2 regions of the Alteromonas sp. MmMcT2-5 genome follow, and region 2 is predicted to be linked to the other one. Evidence: predicted binding sites of a transcription regulator. Region 2 holds the regulator's gene; the other holds the start of a gene.
What was found. The regulator FliA, encoded in region 2, starts transcription of late flagellar genes. The targets are predictions, from matches to a motif close to CTAAAGNTNNNNNNNNNNNNGCCGATA.

Region 1 (8,410 bases), on a different contig from region 2:
CCCTCAGAACGTGGAGCGCATTATAGATACCTCTTGTGAAAGATCAACACTTAAATTGGATTTTTTTGCTTTTTAAGCCACTTTTGGTGTTAACCGCTCATTTCTGCATCATTTCTAGCGACTCAATCCATCTTTAGACTAGTTTTTTCACATTTTATTGTTCAATTTGTTACAAATGAGTAAACTATATACAGCCTCCAACACCATAATAAACAATAGAAAGGTAGGTATATGAAAGTAGGCTTTATTCGATGCGCTGTTATTAGCGCTATTTTTGCAATTGCAGGTTACTTGTTATTTTCTTCTGCTAGTTTAAACGTCCATGTTCCACTGACCGTCTCAGCAGCTCTGCTGATCAGCGGTATCGTTACTCCTTGGCTAGCGTCTCTTATTCAAAGTCCATCTTCCTCAGATGCCAGAGCACATTCTAATGACGGATCAGTAGAAACTTTATATGTGGGTAATTTGCCTTATAGAGCAAACGAGAACGCTGTAAAGGAATACTTCAGTAGCTTTATTGAAGTACAGTCGGTTCGCTTAATGAAGGATCGTAAAACTGGAAAAAGAAAAGGATACGGTTTTATCGAGGTTGTAACAGACGACCTAAACAGTGTTATCGATAAAACCAACGACTCAATCTTCCAGGAACGAACGCTAAAAGTTCGCCCTGCAAAGGACAAAGTCGAACACGCGTAATTCTACGTACGGTTTAAAGGCTATAAAAAAAGCCCGGCTAGCTTTCGCTACCGGGCTTTTATATTAGTAAATAAATAGTTATTCACTTGTCTCAGCAGATTGAGGAAGTCCATTAAGTAACGTTTGATTGAAAGCATGAAACCTATTTATAGCAGATACAAGATCTGGCACTTGCACGTCTTTCATCTCATTAATCAACCCACCTATTAAGGTATTATAGTCTTCGTTACTTCCTAACGTACTTTCGGCATTAGCAAAAGTATCCATCATCTTTTCTAGATATTGCGCTATAGGGCTAACCACATTCCCAAACTTCGAATTATCGCTTTTGTCTTCATTGTAATGTTGGATGTTCTCATACGTCTTTAGCACTTCGGTCTGTGTTGTTCTATTTAACTGTAACGCGTAGCCAACTAACTCTTTATCGTCAAAGCCTAAACTTAACGCTTCTTCAAATGCTTTGTCGATGTCACCACTGTAAAAGGTGTCGGCGAGATCCTGAACTTGACCAACCAAATCAGCTATCGACTCTAACTCATCTTCATCAAGCTCGCCTTTCAATGAAAAGCTAATACCGCTTCGCTCATAGTATTGGTACGAAGTTTGTTGTTGGTATGACGCTGAAAAATTGTTATCGCCTTGCTCGTCACTACCGCCTGATTGCTCCTGAGATGCCTGTGCTTGGAAATTAAGTTGTTGAGACGCTTGGAACGAGCGAAGACTCTCAAAACTAAAACTCACTTCGTCGCCATCTTTAGTTCGAATCAGCAAGCTTCCGCTTTTCTCATCCGATGCAGCTACCGCGTTTAAGGACGAAAGCGTTACAGCGTTCGGCTGCTGTCGACCAAATATGTCAGTTTCCAGATCGTTTATTCCTGTATCGATGAGATCGCGGCTTTTTGTCATCCCTTGCTCAATCTCTTCATTCATAAAACCAGCGAGGTCTTTTTCAGCCATAGCGAATCCACGGCTTACGCCTTCTCTCGCTTGGCTAAATAAGTCATTAAGCTTTTCTTCGCTGGCACCACCGTTTGCCGCACCTCTAATGACGCCACCTACGAACTTAAGTACGTTTCTGGCAACTTTTTCAAAGTCGAACAAACTGTTCGACTTATCTTCAATGGTTTTCTCTTTGGCTTCTTGTGGCTTTTGGCCATCTATGACCAACGCTTGGTTAAGGCTGCTACTCACCACACGTAAGCCGATGCTAGTTTGGCTACTGGAAACAGATACTGATGCCGCTTGTTGTTTAGAAAACTCAGCCGCTTGCTGCAATCCGTCTTGTTGTAACTGCTTTTTCAACATTTCGTTCGGGTGAACTGATGCCTTTTGATCTGCTTTTTGATCGACCTTCTGGTCGCCCATAAAAGCCTTAATTTGACCCACGTTCATAATTTGATCCTCACTATCCTCAATCTTATTATCGGCAAAGAATCAGTATTGTTTAATTTTAATACAGCTTTTTTACTAGTTCGTTCCTAATAATAATGCAGAAGTAGATAGAGCTTGTTGCAGTTATTTTATAAGGGACTACAATTCGCGACCTCAATATTGAATGGAGAATTTTATGACCGCGACCGAACAACAACGCTATCAAGCTCAGTTGGACGAAAAAGTAGAACGTCTTACTGCGTTACTTTCTCCGTTCAATGCGCCTGACTTAACCGTATTTCCATCGCAACCAACGCACTACCGTATGCGCGCCGAATTTAGAGTATGGCATGAAGGCGATGATTTGTTTCACATCATGTTCAACCAGGAAACAAAAGAAAAGTACCGCGTAGATAGCTTTCCTCCTGCTTGTAAAGCAATAAACGATGCTATGGCGCTGTTGCTTGAAGAAGTAAGACCAAATGAAGTGCTAAGAAAGAAGCTTTTTCAAATCGATTATCTTTCTGCACTATCTGGCGAGCTTGTCATCAGCCTTTTATACCATCGTCAACTAGATGAGAAGTGGCAAGAGGCTGCAAAAGAATTAAAGGCGAAACTCGAGGCTCACTTTCCGAAAGTAAACATCATCGGCCGTGCGAGAAAACAAAAGCTTATTATCGACAACGATTTTGTTATTGAGCGCTTACCCGTTAATGGCAAAGAATTCATATTTAAGCATATCGAAAATAGCTTCACTCAGCCCAATGCCGAAGTGAACTGTAGCATGATTGAATGGGCACTAGATTGCGTAAAGCCGCTCTCTGGCGATTTACTGGAGATGTATTGCGGTGCAGGTAACTTCTCACTGCCGCTAGCGCTTCACTTCGATAATGTTGTGGGGACCGAAATAGCCAAGCCCTCTGTACAAGCTGCGCAGTTTAATATTGAACAAAATCAGCTTAATAATGTGAAGATCGTAAGACTCGCCGCTGAAGAATTCACTCAGGCTATGAAAGGTGAACGTACGTTTAGTCGCTTAGAAGGCATTGATCTAAGTACATATAATTTCACAACTGTATTGGTCGATCCACCAAGAGCTGGGTTGGATGAAGACTCGCTTAGAATGATTCAGGATTACGATAATATCGTGTATATCTCGTGTAACCCTGAAACGTTGGCGCAAAATCTTGAGCTTTTAAGTGAAACTCACGACGTTGCTCAATCGGCATTATTCGATCAATTCCCGTTTACTCATCACATTGAGGCTGGCGTTTTACTTACACGCAAAAGCTAGTTTTGGTAAAAATTGACAAGGCCTTTGGAGTCACAAAGGCCTATGAAGACATATTAGAATAAGGTGGCTTTGATTAGAGCAAACGATGTGGACTTAAAAGGCCAATCGCCACTAATTCAATTATACGCTTTTTTGCGTTGCACCTACTTGAACGAAGCGAAGCTGTGCTTTCACTCTCTCACCAATTTCGCGGCGAAGCTTATCATCAGCTTCTAGTGCTTCAGCACCTGCACTGAATACGAGCCTAACCATAGCATCAGCTTGAAGCTGCGCGCATGAGTATTCTACGCCCTGCTGTTCAATAATGTAGTCGGTCAACTCGTCGATGAAGTGTTGAATCTCTCTAAATACTGCCAACCGATAAGCCGACGACGTACCAGTATGCTCGCGTAATAATAAACGAAATACGTTTGTATTTGCCGCAATAAATTCCATGAAGGTTTCAACAGAAGTATGTATTACGCCACCTCCAGAGGCTATACGCCGCCTTGCCTGACGCATAAGCTGCCGCAATGCTAAACCGGCTTCATCCACCAGCGTTAAACCTAATTCGTCCATATCTTTGAAGTGTCGATAAAAAGACGTAGGTGCTATACCTGCCTCTCGGGCAACTTCACGCAAGCTGATTGCAGATAAGCTGCGGTTTTCATCGAGCAAAGAAAACGCAGCATGAATGATATTTTGGCGGGTTTTTAATTTCTGTTCTTGTCGACTCACATTCGCACCATAGGTTGATTAGCTCTAAACGGCTTGATGATTTTTAGCGCTTAGGGTTGAAGCCCTTACGTCATCTGTATAGCCATTAACGCAATCAAACTTCGTACATCAAAGACTAGCATGTGTAGTTTATCGCAACACACACCAGTGGGGAAAGAGAAACAGAATCATCTCTTTTATAAACAAGCATTAAGCGGAAAAAGCCACAATTAACGAGCGCTTCAGCGTAGCTTTACTATAATTAAACTTTACACATGTAAGCAGAACTAATCTGGGTTTTGCTTGCCTGAAGCCTCGTAAAACGATAAATTAGCGAACAGTTGTAAGCCAAGTTGTATAAAATGAAAAAACCTCCTCTTATCCTTACTAATGTGCTGGTATTTATTATATCTGGCGCAATTGCGTTTATTGGTGTGCCGCTATGGGTGGCGTATCAAGGCATCGATTGGGCAGAAATCGGTGCGGCTATATTCCTATTTTACTTTACCGGTATGTCTATAACTGCCGGCTACCACCGCTTATGGTCGCATAAAACTTACGACGCCAATGTGGTTGTTCGTGTGATCCTTGCGATTGGTGGCGCTATGGCGCTGCAAAATAGTATTTTGCACTGGTCGTCAGATCATCGCGTTCATCATCGTCATGTTGATGATAACGACAAAGACCCCTACTCTGCCAAGAAAGGGCTTTGGTTTGCGCATATCGGCTGGATGTTGCGTGAGTATCAGGCCAAACGTTACGATGACTACAGTAACTGTAAAGATCTTCAAAAAGATAAAGTGGTGATGTGGCAGCATAACTACTATTTGCCCATCGTGCTGGCGGCTAACTTTGGTATCACAGGTCTTCTGGGCTATTTAAATGGTGACGTATTAGGCATGATCTTGGTAGCCGGTGTACTTCGCCTGGTGCTAGTGCATCACGTAACCTTCTTTATCAATTCTCTTGCTCATTTTTGGGGTAGCCAGCCTTACACCGATAAGAACACAGCACGAGATAACGGTATTCTTGCGTTTTTTACCTTTGGTGAAGGTTATCACAATTACCATCACATCTTTGAGTACGACTATCGTAATGGCATTCGCTGGTATCAGTTTGATCCTACAAAATGGCTTATTAAGGGATTATCACTGGTAGGACTGACATCCAACCTTCGCAAAGTGCCAGAAGAGCGCATCGAGAAAGCGTTAGCAGCAATGCAGCTGCAAAGAGCAAGTGAAAAAGTATCGCTACTGCCTAATGCTGAAGAAATGATGCATACCATTCAAGAAGAATACGACTTGTTAATGCAGCGCATGAGTGAATACTACGCCACGAAAAAACGTGTTATGCGCGTTAAACAACGCACCCTAAAGCGCAGTATCGAAGGGCTTGAGCTTGCATACAAGTACAAAGAGCTGAAACACGCATTTGCTGTACAGAAAGAGAAATGGACACAGTTACATAGTTTGTCATTGCAAATGGCGTAAATTAACGCCCTCTTTTATACGTTTGAACGCTAAAAACCACATAAGTGTCTGCTTATGTGGTTTTTTTTTATTCTATAGTTGGATAAGGTCGTTATACTAAAACCAGAATCATTCATTTTGTATTACGGCTAACCTAGTGGTGACATCGCATTACAAAAGTAACAACATGGGAAAGTAAGATGGCAACGAAGCAAAAAACCAAAGCCCCGTCGTATCATTACGACGCTATCGTTATTGGCACAGGTCCTGGTGGAGAAGGCGTTGCAATGCAGCTTGCCAAAGCCGGAAAAAAAGTGGCGGTTGTTGAGCGCTACGAGGCAGTGGGAGGGGGTTGTACCCATTGGGGAACCATTCCATCGAAAGCGCTTCGTCACTCAGTAAGTCGTCTTATTGAATATAACTCTTCTCCCTTGTTTGCCGACAACCACTTAAGTAAGAGTCTTACGTTTTCTGACATCATGCGCCATGCTAGCGGTGTGGTAAAAAGCCAAACTCGACTTCGCTCTTCTTTCTACGACAGAAATCGTGTGACGCTATTTCACGGCGAAGCCAGTTTCGTAGATGCGCATACGTTAGAGATAACCCGTAAAGATGGCTCTAAAGATACTGTCACTGCAGGCCAAATTGCTATTGCCACAGGGTCGCGTCCTTATTGTCCTAAAGACATCGACTTTAATCACCCGCGTATTTATAACTCAGACACTATCCTATCTTTAGATCACGATCCCAAATCAATAATTATCTATGGCGCTGGGGTCATTGGCTCTGAATATGCCAGTATTTTCAGAGGACTAGGCGTAAAAGTTGACCTCGTTAACATGCGCGATCGCTTACTGTCATTTCTTGATGACGAGATATCAGACGCACTCAGTTATCACCTGTGGAACAATGGCGTACTCATCCGGCACAATGAGGCCTATTCTTCGGTTGAAGCTACCGATGACTCGGTTATTTTAAACTTAGAGTCGGGCAAGCGTATGCGCGCAGATTGTCTCTTGTTTGCTAACGGAAGAACGGGTAATACAGATACACTTAAACTCGAGAATATTGGTTTAAAAGCCGATGGCAGAGGCCAACTCAAGGTTAATGAAAATTATCAAACTGACGTAGACAATGTATTTGCAGTCGGCGATGTCATTGGCTATCCAAGTTTAGCATCTGCGGCTTATAACCAAGGTCGCTTTGCCGCTGAAGCTATGCTTGGCATAAAAACACATTCGGCATTGGTAGAAGATATTCCGTCAGGCATATACACCATCCCGGAAATAAGTTCTGTTGGTAAAACAGAGCAAGAGCTTACTGCAGCAAAAGTGCCTTATGAAGTGGGAAGAGCTCAGTTCAAACATTTGGCCAGAGCCCAAATCGCGTCAACGCAGACAGGAAGTCTGAAAATCTTGTTTCATCGCGAAACTAAAGAAATCTTGGGCATTCATTGTTTCGGTGAACGTGCCTCCGAGATTGTTCACATCGGCCAAGCGATCATGCAGCAAAAGGGCGAAGGCAATACCATAGATTACTTCGTTAACACTACGTTTAACTATCCAACCATGGCAGAAGCTTATCGAGTTGCTGCTATTAATGGACTTAATAGAATTTTCTAACGGACACAAAAAAGCCGGCGAGATTGTCGCCGGCTTAATATGCGTTAACTAAGAAATTAGTTACGGTTCGCAGCAAGCGCGTTAAGCGAATCTTTATGTGCTACGATGTCGATGTGCATATTTTCTTGATCGAACGTCATTGTTGCAATGGCGTAGTCACCCTGACTATCGCTTGCAATGTCGATCAACTTTGCTTGTGCATCACGGAAACGAATGTTATTGCCGATTTTGTCAGACATACATTGGTTATTCATTTCGAATGTTTTCGCATCCATGCAATCGAAAAGCTGGTTATCACCAGATTCCGCATGCGCAATACCAAAGGCCGCTGATAGAGCTAGGGTTAGTACTACTTTACGCATGTTTCTTCTCCTGTGTTACAGTCTACTACTGTCACTATTAAACATACTGTATATACATAAGATAGTCAAACTGAGATCATAGTTTTGTGACAAAAGTATGACAAAGAGAAATATTTGGAGAAAAATGTGAAAGGCCACGATGCACTGGTGGTTAAAGCGAGAAATTGTAGACTGTGTGCCCCTCACCTACCGCATCAACCCAACCCCATATTTAGCACTGCACCATCAACTAAAGTGCTTATTATTGGGCAAGCACCGGGGTTGAAAGCTCATGAACGCAACATTGCGTTTGATGATCCCAGCGGAGATCGGTTACGCGATTGGTTGTCTGTCTCGAGGGAGACCTTTTATAACCCTAGCTTAATTTCGGTGCTACCAATGGGCTTCTGCTTTCCAGGTTATAAAAATGGAGCCGATGCCCCGCCAAGAAAAGAATGTGCTCCCGCTTGGCATAATGACTTTCTTCTTTATTTAAAACCTGAAGTAACGCTTTACGTGGGACGTTACTCGCAACAGTATTATTTACCGCAACACAAAACGTTAACTGAAGCTGTACGCAGTCCGACTGAAACACATTTCGTACTGCCCCACCCGTCAGGAAGAAACAACAGGTGGCTCGCTAAAAACTCTTGGTTTGAATTAGATATCCTTCCCAAGTTGCGAGACACTGTCAAATCTGTATTAAAAGTTTAGTCGTGCTCTTCAAGAAACGCTAAAAGCGCATCGAACGGCATAGGCTTCGCGTACAAGTAGCCCTGTGCTTCGTCACATCCAAGCTTTATCATGTAACTCGCCTGCTCTCTTTTTTCTACGCCTTCGGCAATAGTCAATAAGCCTAGCTTGTTCCCCAAAGTCACAATTGTCTCAGCAAGCACTGCGCTTGCACCCGGTTTAATGTCT
Region 2 (8,410 bases):
CTGGCGCGAATATCAAGTTAAACGCTTCAACATCCGACATCCGTGCAGCTGCGTCTGCGTCTAGTACACCGCGACTAATAGCAATTTCTTTAAGCTTTTCAGGATCCATTCCTTTACCATCATCTTCGATGGTTAGAAGAATATGATCGCCTTCTTGAGATGCCGATAGCTGAACCGTACCCATGCGCGGTTTACCCGCTGCAGCACGATCATCAGGCATTTCAATACCATGGTCGACGGAGTTTCTCACCAAATGCACAAGTGGATCGGCCAGTGCTTCAACCAGGTTTTTGTCTAAATCAGTTTCCTCACCTACAAGCTCAAGGGTTATTTCTTTTTTCAAGCTTCTAGCGAGGTCTCGAACAACGCGAGGGAAACGACCAAACACCTTCTTGATAGGTTGCATGCGGGTTTTCATTACCGCACCTTGCAAGTCGCCCGTTACCACATCTAAGTTGGCAATGGCTTTGGACATGCTTTCGTCGTTACTGTTGATACCCAAGCTTATTAGCCTGTTTCTCACTAGTACGAGTTCACCCACCATGTTCATAATTTGGTCAAGGCGCTTGGTATCTACACGTACTGTAGTCTCAGCAGGAGGCGCAGCTGGTGCCGCCTTCTTCTCATCTTTTTTAGGCGCTGCTTTTGGTGCAGCAGGTGTGCTTGCTTTAGCTGGCGCTGCGGCGCTAGGAGCAGGCGTCGCTTTTGGCGCAGCTGGCGCTGCTTGTTTCGCTTTTTGAACCGCTTCTGTTGCTGCCTTATCTACAGGAGGCTCTGGCGCCTTTGAAACGGCTCCCTGCTTGGTAGGCCCTTGCCCTGAGCCATGCAGTTGGTCAAGCAGTGCTTCAAATTCGTCATCGGTGATTTCTTCATCACCAGCTTCACTCGGCGTAACTGGTGCTGGAGCTGGAGCTGGTGCATTTGCCTTTGGCGCAGCTTCTTCACCACCAAACTTGCCTTTGCCATGTAAATCATCGAGCAGCGCTTCAAATTCTTCGTCGGTGATATCGTCGTTATCACTAGCGGCAGCAGGTGCAGCAGCCTTTGCAGGTTCGCTTTTAGCCGCTGAGGACTGTCCTGGTGCCCCAGAGCCATGAAGCTCATCAAGCAGCGCTTCAAACTCATCTTCAGTGATTTCGTCAATACCGCCGCTATCACCAGAACTTGGTGCCTGTGCAGTAGGCTCTTCAACAACTAATTCTGGCTCTTCAATCGCGGGCTCAGGTTCTGACACCGGCGCGCTTTGTTCACCAAAAATATTCTCATCTGGAGATTCCGGGCGACTTAGTTTGTGTAACAAGTCTACTAGGTGTGCATCTGCTGGCTCTAATGGATCCCGAGCTTTCACTCGTTCAAACATTTCAACCACCACATCTGTGGCTTGCAGAATAATATCCATCAGTTCAGGGGTTAGTGTTCGTTGACCGTTACGCATTACGTCAAAGACGTTTTCCGCACCGTGACAAATTTCTACTAACTCGGTAAGAGACAGGAACCCTGCTCCCCCTTTAACTGTGTGATAACCACGGAAAATTGCATTTAGCAAATCCGCATCTTCAGGATTGTTCTCAAGATCAACGAGCTGTTCTTGTAATTGTTCAAGTATCTCTCCAGCCTCAACTAGAAAGTCCTGTAATATATCCTCGTCAACATCAAACGACATGCGCCCGCTCCCCTAAAAACCTAAGCTAGACAGAAGATCATCTACATCATCTTGGCCTGACACGACGTCGTCGCGCTTATCGGCATCAATGATAGGGCCTTCTGCCTCTACACCATCAACCTTATCGGCCTTAACGCTAGATGGTTTAGTTTGTTCTGCACCGTCGCGTTCACCAAACATGGTAAGCATGTTAACTAAGCTGTCTTCCACTTCTTTAACCAAGTCGATAACGCGGCGAATAACCTGACCAGTTAAGTCTTGATAACCTTGAGCCATCAATACTTCTGTAAGTAACTGTGTAAGTTTAGCTGACTGTGCCGAACCTTCTTCCAACAATTCGTCTAAGTCTGCGCATAAAGCCTTGAATTCACCCAACTCTATTTGGCGATTCATCAGCTTCTTCCACTCAGGCATAACCTTTTCGATGCGCGCCGACAGCATTTCAGCTATAGGCATGCTCGCTTCAACGGCATCCATAGTAGTATTAGCAGCTTTTTCAGTTTCTTCAATTACGTAGGTTAGGCGGGATTGTGCATCGGGAATATCATCGGTCGCGAGATTTTTAATGCGGTCGTCTATTTGGAAATTATTCAGCGCGTCATGGAGCTGACGCGTCAGTTTCCCTACTTCAGCAAATAACTCAACGTTTTCTTTCATTGAGGCCGCTTCTAATAGGGCATTGGCTGAAGCGTTGTCACCCTCTTCAAGGTAGGTGACAAGCTGTTTTGCTTCTTCCAACGAAATTGGAACGTTTACATTCGTTGACATCCAGTAAACCTCATTTCTCTGGTGAGCGTCTGGATCAACCTAAACGTTCGAATATTTTATCTAATTTTTCTTTAAGTGTTGCTGCAGTGAACGGCTTAACAACGTAGCCATTAACACCTGCTTGCGCGGCGGCAACAATTTGCTCTTTCTTCGCTTCAGCAGTAACCATAAGTACTGGTAGGTGCTTGAGCTTGTCATCGGCTCTAATCGCGCGAAGCAAGTCAATACCCTGCATTCCAGGCATGTTCCAATCGGTAACTACGAAATCGAAATCACCTTGCTGCAACATAGGCAATGCAGTACTTCCGTCATCCGCTTCCTGGATGTTGGAAAAACCCAAATCTTTAAGTAGGTTTTTGATGATACGTCTCATGGTAGAAAAATCATCGACCACGAGAATTTTCATGCTTTTGTCCAAAATAGCCTCCAGTGAGGGGTTAATTTTTATTAATTTCTATTCTTCGTCAGCTTGCCACGACTTCATTCGTGATTTGAGTTTTAACATGGCCTGACTGTGAATTTGACTGACTCTCGATTCACTTACATCAAGAACCTCACCAATTTCTCTTAGGTTCAGCTCTTCATCATAATACAGCGAAAGTACAATCGCTTCTCTTTCAGGTAATGTCGTAATTGCATGGGCAAGCGCTTTTTGGAAAGCGCCTTGCATCAAATCTTCCAGTGGTGCGTCGCTACCTCGATTTTGCTCTGTCGAAATAACATCTTCTGACACACCTAAATCTTCAATACCTACCAGCTTTCCGGCATTTACTTCATTAAGCATTTGGTGATAGTCCTGCAAGCTTACATTAAGCTTATCAGCAATATCAGAATCTCTAGCATCGCGGCCTGTTTCGCTTTCTACTTGCGAAATTGCTTCAGTGATCGCTCGGCCATTTCGGTGAACTGAACGCGGTGTCCAATCCCCTTTGCGAATTTCGTCTAGCATAGCACCGCGAATGCGTATACCGGCAAACGTTTCAAAGCTGGCTCCTTTTGAACCGTCAAAGTTTCGCGCGGCTTCTAATAATCCAATCATGCCTGATTGAATTAAATCGTCTACAAGAACACTAGCCGGCAATCGCGCTATCAAGTGATGCGCTATACGCTTAACCAATGGCGCATGTCTTTCGACTAACTGCGCTTTATCGGTTTGTTGTTGATAAGCGGCTGCCTTGCTGTTCAACGCTGACTTCCTACGGCTTTTTCTGCAACTAATTGTTCAATGAAAAACTCTAAATGGCCACCTGGCTGCGCTGGAATAGGCCATGTTAAGGCTTTACTCGCCAACTGTGTTATTGCAACGGCTGCCGGTGAACCTGGGTAAGCATCGACAATGGCTGTTTGTTTACGCACTGCTTTACGAATGTTCTCGTCAAACGGTACTGTCGCCACTAATTCTAGTGCAACATCTAAAAAACGCCCTGTCACTTTGCTTAATTTACTAAATAGCTCTTGGCCTTCTCGCACGTCGCGCACCATATTAGCCACAACTTTGAAGCGGAAAACACCGTGCTCTCTATTCAGAATTTTTATCAATGCATAAGCATCTGTCAATGAAGTAGGCTCGTCACACACAACGACCATGATGTCTTGTGAGGCTTTTGAAAAGCTCAACACCATGTCTGAAATACCTGCCGCTGTATCAACGATTAGCACGTCAATTTGCGAGCGAAGCTCACTAAAGGCACGAATTAGGCCAGCGTGTTGCGTTGGCGACAATTCTGCCATCGACTGCGTGCCTGATGTGGCAGGGGCAATCTTTATTCCGTGCGGACCGGTCACTAGTACTTCATCAAGTGTACATTCGCCGGAAAGCACGTGGGATAAGTTTTTCTCAACACGCAAACCTAACATAACGTCTACGTTAGCAAGACCGAGGTCCGCATCGAGAACCATTACACGTTTACCTTGCTTCGCCATGGCGATAGCGGTGTTCAATGTAATGTTTGTTTTACCTACGCCACCTTTGCCACCGGTGACGGCGATTACTTTGATTAACCGTGATTGCTTCATTTTTCTTAAGCTACTCGCTTGGTCGTCAATCATACTGCTTATGCTGTTTTAATTGCGTTGTTACCACTAGTATGATTCAAACCGTACTTTTTATAAAGCTTTGCAGCAGCGGAAACCAAAGATTTCGCTTCTGCAATCTTAATGTCTTCAGGTACTTTTTGACCATCGGTGACATAACTAACCGGTAATTGGTATTCAACCGCTGCACTAAGCACCTCTCCTAAAGAGTAGCACTCATCTAACTTTGTGAAAATACAGCCACTTAGTTCAATATCATCATACGCTTGAATGATTCTCTGCAAAGCAGGATATTGCGTATTTGCTTGCGCTACCAAATATTTTTTAACATTTGGCATTTGTCCGTTATCAAACTGCTTAATTTGTTTAATTAATCGACTGTCTCTTTGACTAAATCCAGCCGTATCAATCAATACTAGTCGCTTATGACGAAGTTGGAATAATAAATCCGCAAGTTCTTCACTAGTCTGCGCTTTTCTCACCGTGCAGCCAATAATCTTTCCGTATGTCGCTAGCTGCTCATAGGCGGCAATTCTATACGTATCGATGGTAATCATCGCAACCGACTCTGCACCGTATTTTTGCGCATAGCGGGCAGCAAGTTTCGCAACGGTAGTTGTTTTACCGGTACCTGTTGGTCCTACTAATGCAACAGCACCTTGTGCGCTAAGTATATCGTTTCCTGTCACATTTATGCGATTAGCCAATAGGTTAAGAAGATATACCCATGCATCTCGTTCGTTGTAATGTGACGGCGTATAGCTAATAAGCTGTTTCGCTAACGCGTTGCTTAACCCCATATCGGTTAAACGGGTGATTAGATATTGATGAACAGGTTTTTGACGTTTGTTTTTAGCTTCCATCAAGTCGGCCACTTGATATTGCAATACATCGCGAAGAGACGCTAACTCTTCCTTGATTTGCGCAAGCTCCGCTGACTGCGTCACAGAGGTATCATCCATACTTGACGCTTGATGCTCTGGGAAAGCGTTCTGACGAACTGGTTCATGAGAAGACTGCTGGGCTTCTACGTCGTCAATAAAGGCTTCTGAGAAGTCTAAGTGCGAAGCAATTTCATTGGCGTGCTTAGCATTCGCTGTCATTGGTTGGTTAGGTTGCGCGGGACTCGCCACGCCATTATTTCCACCGTGCTGCTTTTCTAGCAGTGCTTTAAGGCTATCAGGACCGTCGTCACCAATGATTTCGCTCAAGCTAGGCACTGCCTTTTGGCCAGGTGTTTTTGCAGCTGCTTGTGGAGACGCTTTCGGCGTAAACAACTTCGCTTCAGGTTCTTTGTCGTAGGCTGCGACAAGCTCAATACCGTCAGCGACTTTGCGATTTGACATGATCACAGCGTCACTGCCCAATTCAGCTTTAACTTGGCTTAATGCCTCACGCATATCTTTGCCGAAGAAACGTCTAATTTTCATTGCAACCTCTCCAATCACCCAGTGTCAGATTATTGACCGACCGAACTGACTATTTTTATTTGTTTGTCGTCAGGCACTTCTTGGTAAGACAGAACATGAAGCCCAACAACCGAATATTTTAAGAAGCGAGACAGAACGGGTCGTAGCATGCCTGAGGTAAGGAGTACTGCAGGCTCTCCTTCTAACTCTTGCTGCTGACTGGCTTGCTGCAATGATTTTTGCAGCTTGTCTGCCAGACCTGGTTCTATGCCAGCGCCATCTTCGCCACCTGCTTGAAGTGACTGGTGCAACATCTGTTCCAACTCTGGCGCCAAGGTTATGACAGGTATCTCTTTTGCACCTTGAGTAATTTCTTGGACAATTAAACGTTTAAGGGCAATACGCACTGCAGACACTAAAACATCGGGGTCTTGGCTGCGCGTGCCGTACTCACTGAGTGTTTGAACGATTGTACGCATATCGCGAATAGGCACACCTTCAAACAATAAGGTTTGCAGTACCTTCACGACGGTGCTTAACGGAAGGATGTCTGGTACTAACCCTTCAACCAGTTTCGGATGCTGTTTGGCAAGCATATCAAGAAGTTGTTGCGCTTCCTCGTGCCCTAATAATTGATATGCATTGTTAGAAAGTAATTGGCTTAAATGGGTCGCTACAACGGTCGCAGCGTCTACAACTGTGTACCCAAGGGTTTGTGCATGCTCCCGTTTGTTGGGCTTAATCCATACTGCGTCTAAGCCAAACGCGGGGTCTTTAGTGGCACGCCCTTCTAATTTACCGAACACTTGCCCTGGATTAATAGCAAGTTCTTCATCGTGACTGATGATGGAATCCCCAATCGTTACGCCTAGCATAGCGATGGTGTAAGTGTTGGGCTCTAAATCCAAGTTATCGCGAATGTGGACAGGCGGAATAAGGAAACCCAGCTCTTGCGATAGTTTCTTACGTACGCCTTTAATGCGCGTCAACAACTCGCCACCTTGGGATTTATCGACAAGAGGAATTAAACGATAGCCCACTTCCAATCCGATGGTATCTACCTGCTGAACATCATCCCAGCCAAGCTCTTTCACTTCAGGCGCAACCGATTCATCTTTTACCACATTGTCTGGCACTTTGGGCTCTGCGGCCTTTCTCTTTTCTTGGACCGACTGCCAGTAAGCAAAGCCTGCAATCAAGAATGAGAACCCTAAGAATGCGATATGAGGCATCCCAGGAATGATACCCATCACAAATAGAACGCCCGAGGCTATATAAAGAGCTTGATTATTACCAAGCTGACCGCGGATTTCTTTGCCCATTTCCTGAGTCTCGTTTTCACGAGTAACGATAATGGCTGTAGCGACCGAAAGTAACAATGAAGGAATTTGCGCCACCAAACCATCACCGATGGTCAATATGGTGTAGATTTCTATAGCGTTACCGAATGAAAGCCCGTGCTGAATCATGCCGATAAAAAGACCACCAACAATATTAATTAGCATGATGAAAAGGCCTGCGACCGCATCACCCTTTACAAATTTTGACGCACCGTCCATCGACCCGTAGAAATCCGCTTCTGCGGTAATCTCTTCACGGCGTTTACGTGCTTGATCTTGATCTATATACCCTGCATTTAAATCAGCATCTATGGCCATTTGCTTACCGGGCATAGCATCTAACGTAAAGCGAGCGCTTACTTCTGAAATACGTCCTGCGCCTGCGGTTACAACTTTGAAGTTGATAATAAGAAGAATGGCGAAAACAACAATACCTACGGCGTAGTTACCACCAATCACGACCTCACCGAAGGCTTCGATAACTTTACCTGCTGCATCGCCGCCTTCATGTCCGTAAAGTAAGACAACGCGAGTAGAAGCCACGTTAAGCGCTAGTCTCAATACGGTAGCGATAAGTAACACCAAGGGGAAAATGCCGAAATCTACTGGACGCTGGGTAAGTACAGCCACCAAGATAATGACTAGCGACAACGCAATATTAAAGCTAAACAGCACGTCCAGTAAGAATGGCGGCATAGGCAATATAACCATGCCCATAATTGCCAAAAGGACGATGGGTGCGCCTAAACCACTGGTAAAATTTTGCAGCTGATTTTTATCGAATCGCTGAAGATAACCGGATAACTGCATGGCTTGGTGTCTCTCTATCAGAAAATTGACGCTTTATGTGAATCTTCTAGTGAGTTTTCAACTAACGTGCCAGCTTTGTGTTTTACGCAAAAGTTATCCAAATCTGAGCTGTAATCATGCGTGATTACTGTCTACAGTGACTTGTATAGAGCGATTAAGATTTTGTATCCGAGGGACATACGAACAGTTTATAATTACGTCACTATTCCTAGGGCCTACTCTTCGTTTTAAAAGGATTATTCATGGTAGTACTACAAAACCGTGTTGCAACGTTTTGTTGGGTCAGCCTTGTCATCATGCTGACTTTTAGTCATGTAGCTCATGCATCTAAACAACCTAACTTACGGACAGCGTGTGGAGAATTTGCTAGCTGGTTGGGGGCACAT

Region 1: MHN09_RS17690 (DUF5610 domain-containing protein) is a predicted target of FliA. The motif match lies at 2,118-2,144, and genes of this name have one in related genera.

Annotation. Positions count from the first base shown of each region.
Region 1 is NZ_JAKRFB010000055.1:247-8,656, forward strand. It holds gene MHN09_RS17685 (RNA-binding protein) at 232-696, shown strand; gene MHN09_RS17690 (DUF5610 domain-containing protein) at 775-2,088, opposite strand; gene trmA (tRNA (uridine(54)-C5)-methyltransferase TrmA) at 2,264-3,361, shown strand; gene fabR (HTH-type transcriptional repressor FabR) at 3,482-4,078, opposite strand; gene MHN09_RS17705 (fatty acid desaturase) at 4,420-5,547, shown strand; gene sthA (Si-specific NAD(P)(+) transhydrogenase) at 5,727-7,148, shown strand; gene MHN09_RS17715 (hypothetical protein) at 7,205-7,510, opposite strand; gene MHN09_RS17720 (uracil-DNA glycosylase family protein) at 7,625-8,203, shown strand; gene MHN09_RS17725 (EAL domain-containing protein) at 8,200-8,410, opposite strand, start outside.
Region 2 is NZ_JAKRFB010000001.1:181,543-189,952, reverse strand. It holds gene MHN09_RS00875 (chemotaxis protein CheA) at 1-1,663, opposite strand, end outside; gene MHN09_RS00870 (protein phosphatase CheZ) at 1,676-2,431, opposite strand; gene cheY (chemotaxis response regulator CheY) at 2,466-2,849, opposite strand; gene MHN09_RS00860 (RNA polymerase sigma factor FliA) at 2,886-3,617, opposite strand; gene MHN09_RS00855 (MinD/ParA family protein) at 3,614-4,480, opposite strand; gene flhF (flagellar biosynthesis protein FlhF) at 4,486-5,895, opposite strand; gene flhA (flagellar biosynthesis protein FlhA) at 5,925-8,024, opposite strand.